DNA from 2 places in the Nonomuraea sp. NPDC049607 genome. Region 1 is predicted to be linked to the other one. Evidence: riboswitches for the same ligand, from Rfam matches in the RefSeq annotation. Region 1 holds a riboswitch; the other holds the start of a gene.

Region 1 (7,417 bases):
GTCCTTGACGACCGGCAGGACCTCGCCCGCCATCTCCACGACGATCGCGTTGGCGTCGCCGTACGGCATCAGGCCGGCGAGCGAGCCGCGGCCGGCCATCCGGAACCGCCCGGAGTTGTAGATGATGAGCAGATCGACCCCGCCCGCCTCGGCGGATTTGGCGGACAGCCCGGTGCCGGCGCCGCCGCCGATGATCAGCTTGCCTGCCTCCCGCTGGGCGCGCAGCCTCCGTAGTGCCTCGTCGCGATGCATCAGGCCCCCTTCTGGATCAGTTGGTGCAGCCGGTCGGCGGCCGCCACGGCGAACTCCGCGCTGTTGATGTCCTGGTCGCTCTGGACGACCTCGACGGGGCTCCCGGCGACGGCCGCGAGCACGGCGTCGAAGCAGGCCGCGTCGGCCCGGGGGTCGTGGAACGGCCCGCCCTCGACGTCGACGGCCGAGACGCCGCCGCGCGGCACGAACAGCGTGACGGGCCCGGAGGCGCGGGCCAGCCGCTCGCCGATCGCCCGCCCGATCTCGGCGTTCTCGGCGGGGGTGGTGCGCATGAGCGTCACGGTGGGGTTGTGGACCAGGAGCTGCCGTGACCTGAAGCGGTCCGGCACGGTCTCCATCGGGCCGAAGTTGACCATGTCGACCGCACCCAGGCTGACGACCTGCGGGACGCCGGCGTTCCCCGCGGCGGTCAGGCGGTCGGGGCCGGCCGACAGGACGCCGCCGACGAGCTCGTCGGCCAGCTCGGTGGTGGTCAGGTCGAGCACTCCGGCGAAGTGGCCGCCCGCCGCCAGCGCCTCCATGGCGCGTCCGCCCGAGCCGGTGGCGTGGAAGACCAGCACCTCGTAGCCCAGGGACTCCAGCCGGGCCCGCGCGGCGTCCACGGCGGGCGTGGTGACGCCGAACATCGTGGCCGCGACCAGTGGTTTGTCCGCGCCGGACGGCTCGGCGCCGGCGTCGTACGAGGCGGCCATCGCGCTGATCGCGGCGGCGGCGTTGGCCAGGATGCGGCGGGAGATGGAGTTGACGCCCGCGACATCGACGACGCTGTACATGAGCGTCACGTCGGTCTCGCCGACGTAGGCGGACACGTCGCCGCTGACCATGGTCGACACCAGCAGCTTGGGCAGGCCGACGGGCAGCGCCCGCATGACCGCGGCGGCGATGGACGAGCCGCCGCTGCCGCCCAGCGCGAGCACGCCGCCCAGCCCGCCGCGGGCGTGCAGGTCCTTGGCGACGGCCGTGGCCCCGGCCGCCATCGCCGCGAGCGCGGCGCCGCGGTCCCCCGCGCTCCTGAGCCGGTCGAGGTCGGTGCCGGCGGCCCGCGCGACGGCCTCGGCCGGGACGTCGGCGGCCAGCGCGGAGGCGCCCATCACGCCGGTGTCCATGAGGACGACGTCCTGCCCGGCCCGGACGATCAGATCGCGGACGAGGGCGTACTCCTCCCCCTTGGTGTCGAGGGTGCCCAGCAGCAGAACCGCCATGTCAGACCTCCTACGATCGGCTCCTCGACCTTACCCGTTGATCTCCGGGCGGGCTGTCACATGCCGGAGCGGTCGCGGGGTCACCGGACGCCGAGGACGTCCACTCCGTGCTCGGACAGGGGGCGGGAGCCGAAGATGCGGCGTTCGTCCTCCGTGATGGGGACGTCGTTGATGCTGGCCTCCCGGCGGCGCATCAGCCCGGACTCGTCGAACTCCCACTGCTCGTTGCCGTAGCTGCGCCACCACTGGCCGGTGGCGTCGCGGGACTCGTACTGGAAGCGGACGGCGATGCGGTCGCCGGTGAACGCCCAGAGCTCCTTGCGCAGGGCGTAGTCCAGCTCCCGATCCCACTTGCGGCGCAGGAACGCGGCGATCTCGGCGCGGCCCGTGACGAACTCGCCGCGGTTGCGCCACACGGAGTCCTCGGTGTAGGCGAGCGCGACACGTTCGGGGTCGCGGGTGTTCCAGGCGTCCTCGGCGGCCTGGACCTTGATCCGGGCGGTCTCCTCGGTGAACGGCGGAACGGGCGGGCGTGTCATGTGATGTCCTCTCATATCGAGAGAACGGGCGTTCTCCCGGGGTGTGCGATAGCGTAGAGAACGAGCGTTCTCCGCCGCAAGCACCTGGAGGAGTGTCATGGATCACGAGCAGCTGCTGCTGGACGCCGCGGGCGACCTGTTCTACCGCCGCGGCGTGCAGGCGGTCGGCATGGACGAGATCCGGGCCGCCTCCGGCCTCTCGCTGAAGCGGCTCTACCAGTGCTTCCCGTCGAAGGAGGCGCTGGTCGTGGCGTACCTGCGGCGGCGCGACGAACGCTGGACGGCCTCGCTCACCGCGTACGTGACGGACGCCGGCGACCGCATCCCGGCGGTCTTCGAGTGGCTGGAACGCTGGTTCACCGAGGACGACTTCCGCGGCTGCGGCTTCGTCAACGCCTTCGCCGAGCTGGGCGCCGGTTCGGCCGCCGTCCGTACGGCGGTGCGCGCGCACAAGGAACGCCTGCGCGCCTACCTGAGCTCGCTCGCCGAGAAGGCGGGCGCCGGCGATCCCGGCCTGCTCGCCGAGCAGTTGCTCACCCTGATCGACGGCGCCACCGTGACCGCGATGATCTCCGAGGACCCCGGCGCCGCCCGCTCGGCCGCCCAGGCCGCCGCCACCCTGGTCGACCAGCACACACGCGAAAGAGCGCACCCCCCGCAGGGAGTGCGCTCTTCACAGGAGGGAGATCAGGCGGCGTACGACGGGTAGCCGTAGCCGACGACCTGGGAGGCCGGGCGGACGCGCTCCTCGACCTTGCCGTTGCCGGTGTTGCCTTCGATCGTGGAGATCGTGCCGTCGCCGTTGTCCTTGACGACGAAGCCGACGTGCTGGATGTCGCTCAGGCTCTTGCTGCCGCTCCAGGAGAAGAAGACGACGGCGCCGGGCTTGGCCTCGGTGCCCCAGCGGCCGTTGGAGGCGAACCACTTGGCGTGCGAGACGGTGTAGGCGTCCCAGCCGACCTGCGGGCGGGCGCCGGTCTGGTCACCGACCCAGGAGACGAACATCGAGCACCATGCGGCGTTCACGTAGTCCTGGCGGCTGCCGCCGTCACGGGCGACGGTCTCGGCGGCGCGGGGCGAGCCGGCGTACCACTTCTGGAACTTGGTGCCGCCGCCGTTGGCGTCCTCGGAGACGCCGACCTGGGCGCGGGCGGTGGCCAGGACCTGGGCGGCGGTGACGTTCACCTTGCCCTTGGCGCTCTCGTCGGTGGCGCGCTTGTCGGCCACGGTGGCGACACGCGGCTGGGCGGCGGCCACGCCGGCGACCTTGGCGGTCTGGGCGGCGGTGCCGGCGGTGGCGTGGACGGTGTCGGCGTTCACTGCCGCGTGCGTGCCGAGCACGCCGGCGACGGCGGTCGCGCCGAGGGCGATCTTGGCGAGGTCGAGCTTGTAGGCACGGTGAAGACGGTGCTTGGCCATGAGGGATTACTCCTTGTGCTTCCGTGCCGCTTGCCGGGTTAGCTGACGGGTTCGGGCGGGAAGCTGCCCTACGGCACCGTGGTGCCGATTCACCCCGATGGACACATGGGTCCCCGGTTCCGCGCACAGGCGGATTCAGCGGTCTCTGGTCAGGCAAAGGGCTGACGCATCGTCTTCCCGGGCCCAGGAAAGGGCCTGAAGGTATATCTGCGACGCCCGGACGCGGTGTATCCGCGCCGACTCTGTACAACACGGGTCCCACTGGGGTAATTCCCCGGCAATGACATCCCTACCTGGGACGTCTCCCCGTTCGGCTGTGTACAACCAAGCTACCCGGCGAGTAATTCCAGGGCAAATGGAGGGCATTGTTCGGACGGTGCGTAGGAGAAACGCTACGCACCGCGAAGAATCGTTTCAGGCCACGTGCGCCTTTATCGCCACGCTCGTGAGGGCCAGCAACAATTCCAGATCGGGCTCGGCGTCGACCTGCACGGCGACCCAGGCGCGGTCGCGGCAGGCATGGACCTGATCGCACGCCTGCAAATAGGGCTCCAGGCGTCCGATGGCGGGGGCGGTGAGCCGTACGTGGACCTCGTCCCGGCCGGCCAGGCGCAGGATCTCGGTTCCGTGTACGGCGAAGGCGACCTGTCGCCCGGTGCCGCTGACGTTCAGCGACGGCCAGGACCGTAACTCCGCGACCGCGCGGACCACGTAAGGTCCGCGGCGCGTGGGCGTCCGCCGCCAGGCGGAGATTCCTGCCACGCTCCCATGCTGGGCCACGGCTCACCCCGCCGTCAGCCCCCGTTCCTGAACCGTTATCCCCTCGTGAACGGGCACATTCGGGGTCTGACCGGCACGATTACGGACGCCTGACCGATACGTATTGACGCTCCCGCAGGCAGAGGCTACCGTCGATTCACAACTTAAAGGAAACTTTCCTAATAGTTTCCCCAGAAGTCTCCCATCCCACTCCCCACACACCCCCCAACGGATGTCGGAGCGACATGAAACACACCATTCTGAGCAAGGTCCTGGCAGGAATGGCGGCATTGGCCCTGCCCCTGACCGCGGCCGTCGCCGTCCCACCGATCGCCTCCGCCAGCACGGTGGCCTTCGCGGCGGCCTGGGCCCCGTGGACCGCGTACACCGCGGGCACGGTCGTCACCTACAACGGCGTGGACTACGTCTGCCTCCAGGCGCACACCTCCCAGCCCGGCTGGGAGCCGCCGAACGTGGCGGCGCTGTGGAAGGTCTCCGGCGGCGGCGGCAGCGACACGACCGCGCCGTCGGTGCCGGGCAACCTGCGCTCGACCGGCGTCACGAACAACAGCGTGGCCCTGGCCTGGGACGCCTCCACCGACAACGTGGCCGTCACCGGTTACGAGATCTACCGCGGCGGCACTCTCGTCACCACCGTCACGGGCACCACGTACAACGACACGGGCCTCACCGCGAGCACGGCCTACACCTACACCGTGCGCGCGCGTGACGCCGCCGGCAACCGCTCGGCCAACAGCAACCAGATCACCGCCACCACCACGGGCGGCGGCGGCGACGACAAGACCCCGCCGACCGTGCCGGGCAACCTGCGCTCGACCGGCGTCAGCAGCAGCAGCGTCTCGCTGGCCTGGAACGCCTCGACCGACAACGTGGCCGTCACCGGTTACGAGATCTACCGCGGCGGCACTCTCGTCACCACCGTCACGGGCACCTCGCACACCGACAGCGGCCTCAGCGCCAACACGTCCTACACCTACACGGTGCGCGCGCGTGACGCGGCCGGCAACCGCTCGGCCGACAGCAACCAGATCACCGCGACCACCACGGGCGGCGGCGGTGGCGGCAACAAGGTGCTGGGCTACTTCGTCCAGTGGGGCATCTACCAGCGCGGCTACCACGTCAAGAACATCGACACCAGCGGCTCGGCGGCCAAGCTGACCCACATCAACTACGCGTTCGGCAACGTGCAGAACGGGCAGTGCACGATCGGCGACAGCTACGCCGACTACGACCGCTTCTACCAGGCGGGCGAGAGCGTGGACGGCGTCGCCGACACCTGGGACAACGGCGCGCTGCGCGGCAACTTCAACCAGCTGCGCAAGCTGAAGAAGAAGTACCCCAACCTGAAGGTGCTCTTCTCCTTCGGCGGCTGGACCTGGTCCGGCGGCTTCGGCCAGGCGGCGCAGAACCCGACGGCCTTCGCCGACTCCTGCTACAAGCTGGTGGAGGACCCCCGCTGGGCCGACGTCTTCGACGGCATCGACATCGACTGGGAGTACCCGAACGCCTGCGGCCTGACCTGTGACACCAGCGGCGCGGCGGCGTTCAAGAACGTCATGTCGGCGCTGCGCTCGCGCTTCGGCGCGAACAACCTGGTCACCGCGGCCATCACCGCCGACGGCAACGACGGCGGCAAGATCGACGCGGCCGACTACGGCGGCGCCTCCCAGTACGTCGACTGGTACAACGTCATGACGTACGACTTCTTCGGCGGCTGGGACGCGCAGGGCCCGACCGCCCCGCACTCGCCGCTCACCACCTGGGACAAGATCCCGATCCCCGGCTTCTACACCGACAACGCCATCCAGAAGCTCAAGAGCAAGGGCGTCCCGGCCGCGAAGCTGCTGCTCGGCATCGGCTTCTACGGCCGCGGCTGGACCGGCGTGACCCAGGCCGCGCCCGGCGGCACGGCGACGGGCCCGGCGCCCGGCACGTACGAGCAGGGCATCGAGGACTACAAGGTCATCAAGACCCGCTGCCCGTCCACCGGCACGGTCGCGGGCACGGCGTACGCCTACTGCGGCAACCAGTGGTGGAGCTACGACACGCCGAGCACGATCGGCGGCAAGATGGGCTACTCGAAGAGCCAGGGCCTCGGCGGCGCGTTCTTCTGGGAGCTCAGCGGTGACACCACCAACGCCGAACTTCTCACGGCCATGAAGAACGGCCTCGGATAAGTTCGCACGTCAGGGCCGGTCCCGGGTTTCGGGGCCGGCCCTTCGCCGTGTCCGGCGCGCCGCAGGACGGAACGTGGACGCCTTGGGAGAAGCTGGTCACCGGGGGTGAACGACGATTCTCTGGGGTGGCGGGCTCAGGCGGCCCTTCTTCACGACGCCGGTGTTCCTGGTCGGCCTGGTCGGGATCACGGCGCTGGTGGTCGGGCTGGACCGGTTCACCGGCGGGGGCGCGGAGCTCGTGCCGGTGCTGATCTTCCTGCCGGCGATCGTCTCGGGGCTCGGCACGGTGTGGCAGACGGCGATCGCGTCGTTGTGGGTGCTGGTGGTGGTGTCGGGCTCGGTCGCCTACCTGGGCGGCAACCTGCGGACGAACCTGGAGGTCTCCGGCTTCACCGCGGCGTTCGGGTTGATGAGCGTGGTCGGGGCGAGCTACCGGATCCAGCGCGAGGACGAGGTGCGCCGGTTGCGCTCGGCCGCCGCGGCCTTGCAGCGGCAGCTCGTCAGGCCGCTGCCGCTGCGCTCGCTCGACGTGGTCGTGGACGGCCTCTACCAGCCCATCGAGGAGGACACGATGGTGGGCGGCGACATGTACGAGGTGGCGCCGTCGCCGTACGGGACCCGGGTCATGATCGCCGACGTGCAGGGCAAGGGGCTGCCCGCGATCGGCGCCGCGCTGGCCGTGCTGGGCGCCTTCCGGGAGGCGGCCTACCGCGAGATCAGCCTCATGGGCGTGGCCGACGCCCTGGAGGACGCGGTGACCAGGCACAACAGGTTCGCCGCGCACACCGGCGAGCCCGAGCGCTTCGTCACCGCGCTCCTGCTGGACGTCGGCCCGGAGCTGGAGGTGGACGCCGTCAACTGCGGGCACATCGCGCCGTACCTGATCCACAACGGGAACGCCGGGCAGCTCTGGCTCGGCGAGCCCGAGGTGCCGCTCGGCCTGGCGTCGCTGACGGGCGAGCCCCGCCACGGCGCGCGTTTCGCCTTCCCGCGGGGGGCCTCGCTGCTGCTGTGCACCGACGGCGTC
Region 2 (7,417 bases), on a different contig from region 1:
CGCCGTCCGTGACGTCAACGCCGTCCGCGGCCTCGGCGCCGTAGCCGAGGACCTTGCCCGTCTCCCTGTCGCGCATGACGGCCGAGGGCTCGTCGAGCACGATGCCCTTGCCCTTGGCATAGATCCTCGTGCTGGCCGCGCCGAGGTCGATCGCCAGGTCACGACCCAGGAGGCTCATCGCCGTACTGGGAGGTAGACCATCATGCCTGGGTGTATATCCGGGGCTGCTCCAACGCAACACCAGGAACCGAAGAGTTCCGTTTTACCCTTCGCGCCGCAGGGCGGCCAGGGTCTCGTCGGCCCAGGCGACGCCGGAGCGGACCTGGCGGAGGCCGAGGGTGAGCGCGTAGTTGCCGAGCCTGCTGCCCTCAGGGACGCAGTCGAGCACGGCGAGGCGGGCCACGAAGTGGGCCTTGATGCGCTCGACCACGGCGATGGCCTGCTCGGTGTTCAGCAGGGGCAGCAGGAACGCCTGGAGGGCGGTCTCGCTGCGCACGGTCGCCGACGGGTCGTGGCCGATCAGCCAGTCGGTGAGCAGCGCGCGGCCTTCGGGGGTGATGGCGTAGATCTTGCGGCCCCGCGCGCCCTCGTGCTCGACCGTCACCAGGCCGTCGGCGGCCATCTTGACCAGCTCGGGATAGATCTGCGTGTGCCCGGCCTGCCAGACGTGGTTGAGCGAGTGCTCGAACTTCTTGGCCAGGTCGTAGCCGCTGGCCGGGCCGACGCCGGAGAGCAGCCCGAGGAGGGCGATCCGCAGGGACATGCCCGCCAGCATAGCAAAGGCTTGACATGTCAGCTCTTACCTATCAGTCTCTACCTGTGACTAGTGACATGAAGGCCAAGGGCAACGGATTGGTGCTGCTGGCGGTGCTCGGCGGGATGTTCCTGGCGATGCTCGACCAGACGATCGTCGGCACCGCGCTGCCCCGCATCACCGGCGAGCTGGGCGGCACGCGGCTGTACACGTGGGTGGTCACGGCCTACCTGCTCACCTCCACCGTCACCGTGCCGCTGTACGGCCGGCTGTCCGACCAGCACGGCAGGAAGCCGCTGCTGCTCGTCGGGATGTCGGTGTTCGTCGTCGGATCGGCGCTGTGCGGCCTGGCGCAGGACATGACCCAGCTCATCGTGTTCCGGGCCGTGCAGGGGCTGGGCGCGGGCGCGCTGCTGCCGCTCTCGCTGGCCCTGGTGATGGAGATGTTCCCGCCCGGCCGGAACGGCGCCCGGGTGCAGGGTGCGCTCGGCGGTGTGATGGCGTTGACGTACCTGGCCGGGCCGTTCCTGGGCGGGCTGTTCACCGACCACGCGAGCTGGCGGTGGGCCTTCTACGTGAACGTGCCGCTCGGGATAGCGCTGATCGCGATCGTGGCGCTGCGGCTGCCGTTCCGTCCGGGCACCGGCGGCGGGGGCCGACCGGACTACCTGGGCATCGCGGTGTTCAGCGTGGCCATCAGCGCGCTGCTGCTCGGCCTCACCGAGAAGGGCCTGGACGGCAACTCCTGGACGTCCCTGCCCGTGGCCGGGCCGATCCTGCTGGCCCTGGTCCTGCTGGCCGTGTTCGTGCTGGTCGAGCTGCGGGCGTCGAGCCCGATCATGCCGATGCACCTGTTCCGGGACCGCACGTACACGCTGGTCAACGCGACCTCGTTCTTCACGGCCTTCTGCATGTACGCCGGTGTGGTGTTCCTGCCGCGCTACTTCCAGCAGGCGCTGAACGTCAGCGCCACCGAGTCCGGGCTGAGGATCTACCCGATGACGCTGGCCATGGTGGCGGGCAGCGCGCTCATGGGGACGCTGATGTCCAGGACGCGCACGTACAAGCCGTGGCTGGTGGGGGCGCCGTTCCTGCTGGTGGCCGGCAGCCTGCTCTGCCTGAACCTGACCCTGCGCACCGACGGCCTGCTGCTGGCCGGGTGGATGGTGCTCATCGGGCTCGGCATGGGGCCGATGTTGTCGGGGTTGACCGTGGCCGTGCAGCAGGCCGTCGCGCCGCAGTACATCGGCACCGCCTCGGCCAACCTCACCTTCTTCCGGCAGATCGGCGGCTCGGTGGCGCTGGCGCTGGCCGGCACCGCGTACACGTCGGTCATCACCACGGACGCGCCCGTGCACGGGCTCGCGGCCGCGCACGCCTCGGCGGCGGCCGTGGTGATCCCGTCGCTGGGCGTGGCGGGCGCGGTGATCGCCCTGGTCGCGCTGGTCATGATGCCCGGCAGGCGGCTGGAGCAGACGCCGGCGCCGGAGAGCAGAGTGGAGGCCGGTTTCGCGTCGTAAGCGGCGTCATGCGAAGCTGTGGATGTCCCCAATACCAGGAGGTCCTCATGGCGGAAACACCGGAGCCGGAAGTCAGCGAGACTCCCGAGGACGAGATGAAGCGCAAGTTCCGGGAGGCGTTGGAACGCAAGCGCGGGCAGCAGGCCGACTCGGCCGCGGGTGGCAGGGGCGTGGACCCGTCGAAGATCCACGGGGCGCACGGCCCGGCCTCGAGTAAAAGATCCTTCAGGCGCAAGAGCGGCGGCTGAAAGGTCGAATTTAGCTGGGGGTACGGCATGCCGTGCCCCCTTTCTCTTTACCTCGACAGGTAGATCTTTACCCGGTTCATGACGATTCGTTTGTATTTGTCCGAATCTCTGGGTACCGTCTTAACCAATTACCAGCTGGTGGCGTAGTCCCTACCAGGAGAGGGGCGACAGCTGGCGCCGAATCCCGACTTGTCGGGAACCGGGGACCCATCTCATTGGGGTGAATCCGGCCCTGTGCCGGTAGGGCATCTCCACGCCCGAACCCGTCAGCTAACCCGGTAGGCGAGATGGAGAGGACTTCACGCATGTACCACCTCGTCGTACCCCCGGACAGTGTAGTGACGACCGCCTGCTGAGCGGTCTCTTCCCTGACTTCCCCCACGCGCCGCGTAACCACCCTTTCGGCGCTCTGCCCGGTTACGCACCGTAGTCACGCGCGTTCCCCCTGTCCCCTCGCGAAGGACTTCACTGCTTCATGTCTCGATTTGGCCTGCGCTCTCTCGCCCTGTTGTCCGTGTCCGCCATGGGCGCGCTGACGATCTCCGCCACCGGCGCCCACGCCGACACCGGCGACGACCAGAAGATCCTGCTCAAGGGATCCACCAAGGCTTCGTACTTCTGGGACGACTCCTCCGGCCGCGCCGGCGACACCGGTCTTCCCGCCAGCGGCAAGCCCATGCAGAAGGGCCTGGCCGCCAGTCCCAGCTGGCCCCTCATGACCGAGGGTTACGTGACCTACAACGGCAAGAAGATGCCGTTCTTCGTGGGCGACCGCGGCCCGGGCGAGCCCTCCAACCGCGGCGTCATGCTCGACCTCGACGCCAAGACCTTCGCCGAGCTGACCGGCGGCACCTTCAACTCCGACACCCTCGGCGTGGACGGCAACGGCGGCCAGGGCCACATCAAGATCGACTACGTCATCACCAAGTGGGGCGACGGCAAGGGCAAGAAGAACTACCCCGTGGCCTTCTCCAGCGGCGCCTGGAGCAGGTACGACGCCAACCCGGCCGAGCCCCCCAAGGTCCTGGCCGAGGCGCCCGCCGACGACGCGGCAACCTCCGCCGGCGGTCAGGGCAACGTCGGGAAGACCGTCGCGATGGGCGGCACCGTCATGGCCGGCGTGCTGGTCCTGGCCGGTGGCGGCGTGGTGCTCGGCGGCGAGCGCCTGCGCAAGCTCCTCAACGACTGACCCGCGGACATTCCGGCCTTTACGCCGGACGACCAGAATGACATTCTGGTCGCTGTGATCCAGCGCGCAGCCGCCAACGGCATCGAGATCGCCTACGAGAGCTTCGGCTCACCCGCGGGCAGGCCCCTGCTGCTCATCATGGGACTCGGCGCCCAGCTCATCCACTGGGACGACGAGTTCTGCGAACTCCTGGCCGAGCGGGGGCACCACGTCGTCAGGTTCGACAACCGCGACGCGGGCCTGTCCACGCACCTCCACGACGAGGGCGTTCCCCCATGGGGAGCGCCCTCGCCGTACGTGCTGGACGACCTGGCCGACGACAGCGCCGGGCTCATGGACGTCCTGGGCCTGCCCGCCGCGCACGTCGTCGGCGCCTCGATGGGCGGGATGGTCGCCCAGGCGCTGGCCATCCGGCATCCCGCGCGCGTGCTGAGCCTGACCTCGATCATGTCCACGCCCAGCCCCCAGGCGGCCCCGCCGACCGAGGCGGCCGCCGCGGTGCTGTTCGCCAAGCCCGCGGCCGATCGCGAGTCGGTCGTCGCCGGTGCCCTGGCGACCTGGTCCGTCATCGGGTCGCCCGGCTACGAGCTGGACCGCGAACGCGTCGGCAGGCTGGCCGGGCTGGCCTTCGACCGCTGCCACGACCCGGCCGGCACGGCCCGCCAGCTGGCCGCCATCATGGCCTCCGGCGACCGTACGGCGGCGCTGGGCGGGCTGAGGGCGCCCGCGCTGGTCATCCACGGCGAGGACGACCAGCTCGTGCCGATCGCCGGCGGCCGGGCCACCGCCGCCGCCATCCCGGGCGCCCGCCTGGTCACCTACCCCGGCATGGGCCACGACCTGCCCCGCCCCCTCTGGCCCGAGATCATCGCCGAGATCAGCGCCCACACCGGCTCCGCGGCCGCCGTACGCCCGGAGGTCGCCACGGAGCCGTGAACGGGCCGGTCAGAGCTCCAGCTTCTCCTCGATGACCTTGAGCATGTGCCGGGCCAGGGCCAGGTTGGCCCGGTTGCGGTCGAGGGCGAGGTAGAGGAACAGGCCCTTGCCGCTGCGGCCGGTGAGCGGGCGGATGATGTGGTACTGCGCGGTCAGCGTGATGAGGATGTCCTCGATGCCGTCCTTGAGGCCCAGCGAGTCCATCGTGCGCAGTTTGGCCTTGATGACCTCGGTGTTGCCCGCCGCCGCGACCTGGAGGTCCAGCTCCTTCGAGCCGCCGAGCGTGCCGAGCGCCATGCCGCTGCCGTGGTCGACGATCGCCGCTCCGATCGTGCCGTCGATGCTCATCATTTCCTTGAGGGAGACGTCCATGCCTGCCATGCTTTCCTCCGCTTCGGTGGGATGGTCAGTGCTTGCGTGCCACGGCGGCCACGGAGGCCGCCGTCTTCCTGCCCTCCAGCCGCAGGAGCCCGACGTTGGCGCCGGGTCCCGCCAGGACCGTGAGGACGATCGTGGGGCCCGCGGCGTAGAGGGCCACGAACCCGGCGGTGCCGGACACGAGGGTCTCCTCGAACGTCCCGCGGCCCGCCATGGTCAGCATCCGGCTGCTCATCGCGAGCAGCGCCGCCGACAGCGCCGCCACCTGTTCGCCGGTGTCGCCGGCGAGGTCGCCGGCGATCCGCAGGCCGTCCACGGTGCAGGCGACGCTGCCGGTGACGTCCGGGGTGCGTCCGCGCAGGAGCTCCATCTCCGCCAGGACCTCTTGCCGTAGCTCCACGGGTGGCCTCCTCCTGCGTCGTGAGGGGAACCTCACGGCATCTCCTCCAGCGCCTTCTTCAGCCGCAGCAGCAGCGTCAGATCGGTCGGGTCGCCCGTCGGCACCGGCCCGGCGGCCGTCCCCGTCCGCCCGTCGCCGGCGGGGACGGCCACCGGGCTCGGCACCCGCTTGGGCAGTGCCTCCCCGTGGTCGGGGTGGTGTCGGGGCTGCGCGGGCCGTACCGGGTCCGGCGGGACGAGCAGGCCGGCGGCGGCCAGCTTCCTGACGGCCAGCAGCACCGAGTAGCCCGACCGGCCGAGCTGCCGGGCCAGCTCCAGCGGGGTGGCCTTCTGGTCGGCCCGTACGACGACCTCCCACTGCACCTGGCTGAGCGTCACCCCGTGCCCGGGAAGGCGCGGGATCGGCCGTACGGGCTGGGTGTCCACGTCGGCGGAGGGCCAGATGCCGGCGAGCTGCTCGCGGCGGCGGGCGGATTCGCGCACCAGCTCCGGGACGTCGAAGAACCACTGCCCGCCCAGCCAGTGCTCCTCCCCGGGCCGGAACTTCGGCCGCACGCCGGTCACCGGCAGCAGGAAGAAGGCGGCGTCCTGGACCACGCCGAGCACGGCGTACTGGAGCTCGGCCAAGGTGACCGGGCCCTCCTGGAGCAGCCGGGCGCGGCCGCCGTCGGCCTGGAGGGCGCGCAGGGCCGACTCCGACATCCGCCCCCTGGCCGCGAACAGCCGCTCGACGCCCGGCGCCTGGGCGCACTCCATGTACGTCACGCGCCCTCCCGACAGGTAGATCGTGCCGTTCCTGCCCAGGCGGAGGGCGCCCGTCGCGCGTTCGCGGGCGAGTCCGGACAGGAGCGAGTCGAGCGCGGCCATGGCTCAGGTGGTCAGCAGGTCGGAGATGGCCCGCAGGCGGTAACGGGCCAGGGCCAGGTTCGAGCGCTCCAGGTCGAGGCGGACGTAGATGACCAGCGGCCCCTCGAAGACCGTCTCCAGCAGCCGGAGCAGGTGGTGCCCCCGGTCGGTGGTGACGAGCATGTCGTCGATGCGCACGATCTCGCCGGGGCACGTCCGGGTCAGCCCGTCGGTGGTGGCGCGCAGCGCCTCGGTCAGCGCGGCGGCGGACCTGTCGGCGTCCACGCCGGACGCGCTGCTGAAGGCGACCGCCATGCCGCTGGTGCCGTCGACCAGCATGGCGTCGAGCGCGCCCGGTATCGACATGACCTCCGCCAGGCACGTGTCCACTCCCAGCACCGCGAGCCTCCCTCCGTCGTGGGACGGGGAAAGCGTAGGGGGCCACAAGAGATCAGAAGGGACGCGTTTTACCAGGAGATACGTTTTTATACGGCCAGGGCGAAGAAAAGCATCACTCGTGCGGAAATAAGATCAATTCACGAGACTTTTTCACGATGGCGGATGATTTCGGAAACGTTCTCCTCGGCCCACCGCGCCACCACCGAGATCGGCGTGTGCAGCGAGCGTCCGAGGTCGGTCAGCGCGTACTCCACCCGCGGCGGCACCTCGGCGAAGACCTCGCGGGTGATCAGCCCGTCCAGCTCCATGGCCCGCAGCGTCTGCGTGAGGACCTTCGGCGTCACCCCGCCGATCCGCCCCCGCAGCACGGTGAAGCGCATCGGCCCGTCGCTGAGGCTGAGCAGCACCAGCACCGACCACTTGTCGCCGATCCGGTCGAGGACCAGCCGGGTCGGGCAGTTCGGGTCGAAGGCATCACCGGTATCCATAAGGTACTTATAGCACGATGAAGTAACCAGTATCCATTGGATACTGTGCTTCTCATGAAGATCCTCGTGTTCGGCGCGACCGGCATGATCGGCCAGCGCATCGTCACCGAACTCACCGGCCGCGGCCACGACGTCACCGGTGTCAGCCGCCGCGGTCCCGTCAAGGGCGACGTCCACGACGCCGCCACGCTCGCCGAGGGCTACGACGCCGTCGTCTGCGCCATCGCCCCGCCGCGCGACGGCACCGAGCCCGAGCCGCC

Evidence for each region. A riboswitch is a leader RNA that binds a small molecule or an ion and turns the genes downstream of it on or off. The one in region 1 is predicted to bind cyclic di-AMP.
Region 2: linked by a shared signal. The riboswitch ahead of AB0J97_RS05170 (hypothetical protein) and the one ahead of AB0J97_RS11095 (CHAP domain-containing protein) in region 1 are both predicted to bind cyclic di-AMP.

The regions. Positions count from the first base shown of each region.
Region 1 covers NZ_JBFAOV010000004.1:245,448-252,864, reverse strand. Annotated here, with positions in the region: gene AB0J97_RS11115 (phosphoenolpyruvate hydrolase family protein) at 1-252, opposite strand, end outside; gene AB0J97_RS11110 (Tm-1-like ATP-binding domain-containing protein) at 252-1,475, opposite strand; gene AB0J97_RS11105 (nuclear transport factor 2 family protein) at 1,556-2,014, opposite strand; gene AB0J97_RS11100 (TetR/AcrR family transcriptional regulator) at 2,112-2,723, shown strand; gene AB0J97_RS11095 (CHAP domain-containing protein) at 2,702-3,433, opposite strand; cyclic di-AMP (ydaO/yuaA leader) riboswitch at 3,447-3,584, opposite strand; gene AB0J97_RS11090 (luciferase family protein) at 3,848-4,195, opposite strand; gene AB0J97_RS11085 (glycosyl hydrolase family 18 protein) at 4,438-6,390, shown strand; gene AB0J97_RS11080 (PP2C family protein-serine/threonine phosphatase) at 6,551-7,417, shown strand, end outside.
Region 2 covers NZ_JBFAOV010000002.1:198,383-205,799, reverse strand. Annotated here, with positions in the region: gene AB0J97_RS05190 (rod shape-determining protein) at 1-178, opposite strand, end outside; gene AB0J97_RS05185 (PadR family transcriptional regulator) at 263-763, opposite strand; gene AB0J97_RS05180 (MDR family MFS transporter) at 820-2,274, shown strand; gene AB0J97_RS05175 (DUF5302 domain-containing protein) at 2,322-2,522, shown strand; cyclic di-AMP (ydaO/yuaA leader) riboswitch at 2,688-2,822, shown strand; partial or broken gene AB0J97_RS05170 (hypothetical protein) at 3,046-3,474, shown strand; gene AB0J97_RS05165 (alpha/beta hydrolase) at 3,766-4,647, shown strand; gene AB0J97_RS05160 (hypothetical protein) at 4,657-5,028, opposite strand; gene AB0J97_RS05155 (roadblock/LC7 domain-containing protein) at 5,054-5,425, opposite strand; gene AB0J97_RS05150 (hypothetical protein) at 5,458-6,291, opposite strand; gene AB0J97_RS05145 (roadblock/LC7 domain-containing protein) at 6,295-6,669, opposite strand; gene AB0J97_RS05140 (helix-turn-helix domain-containing protein) at 6,807-7,157, opposite strand; gene AB0J97_RS05135 (NAD(P)H-binding protein) at 7,212-7,417, shown strand, end outside.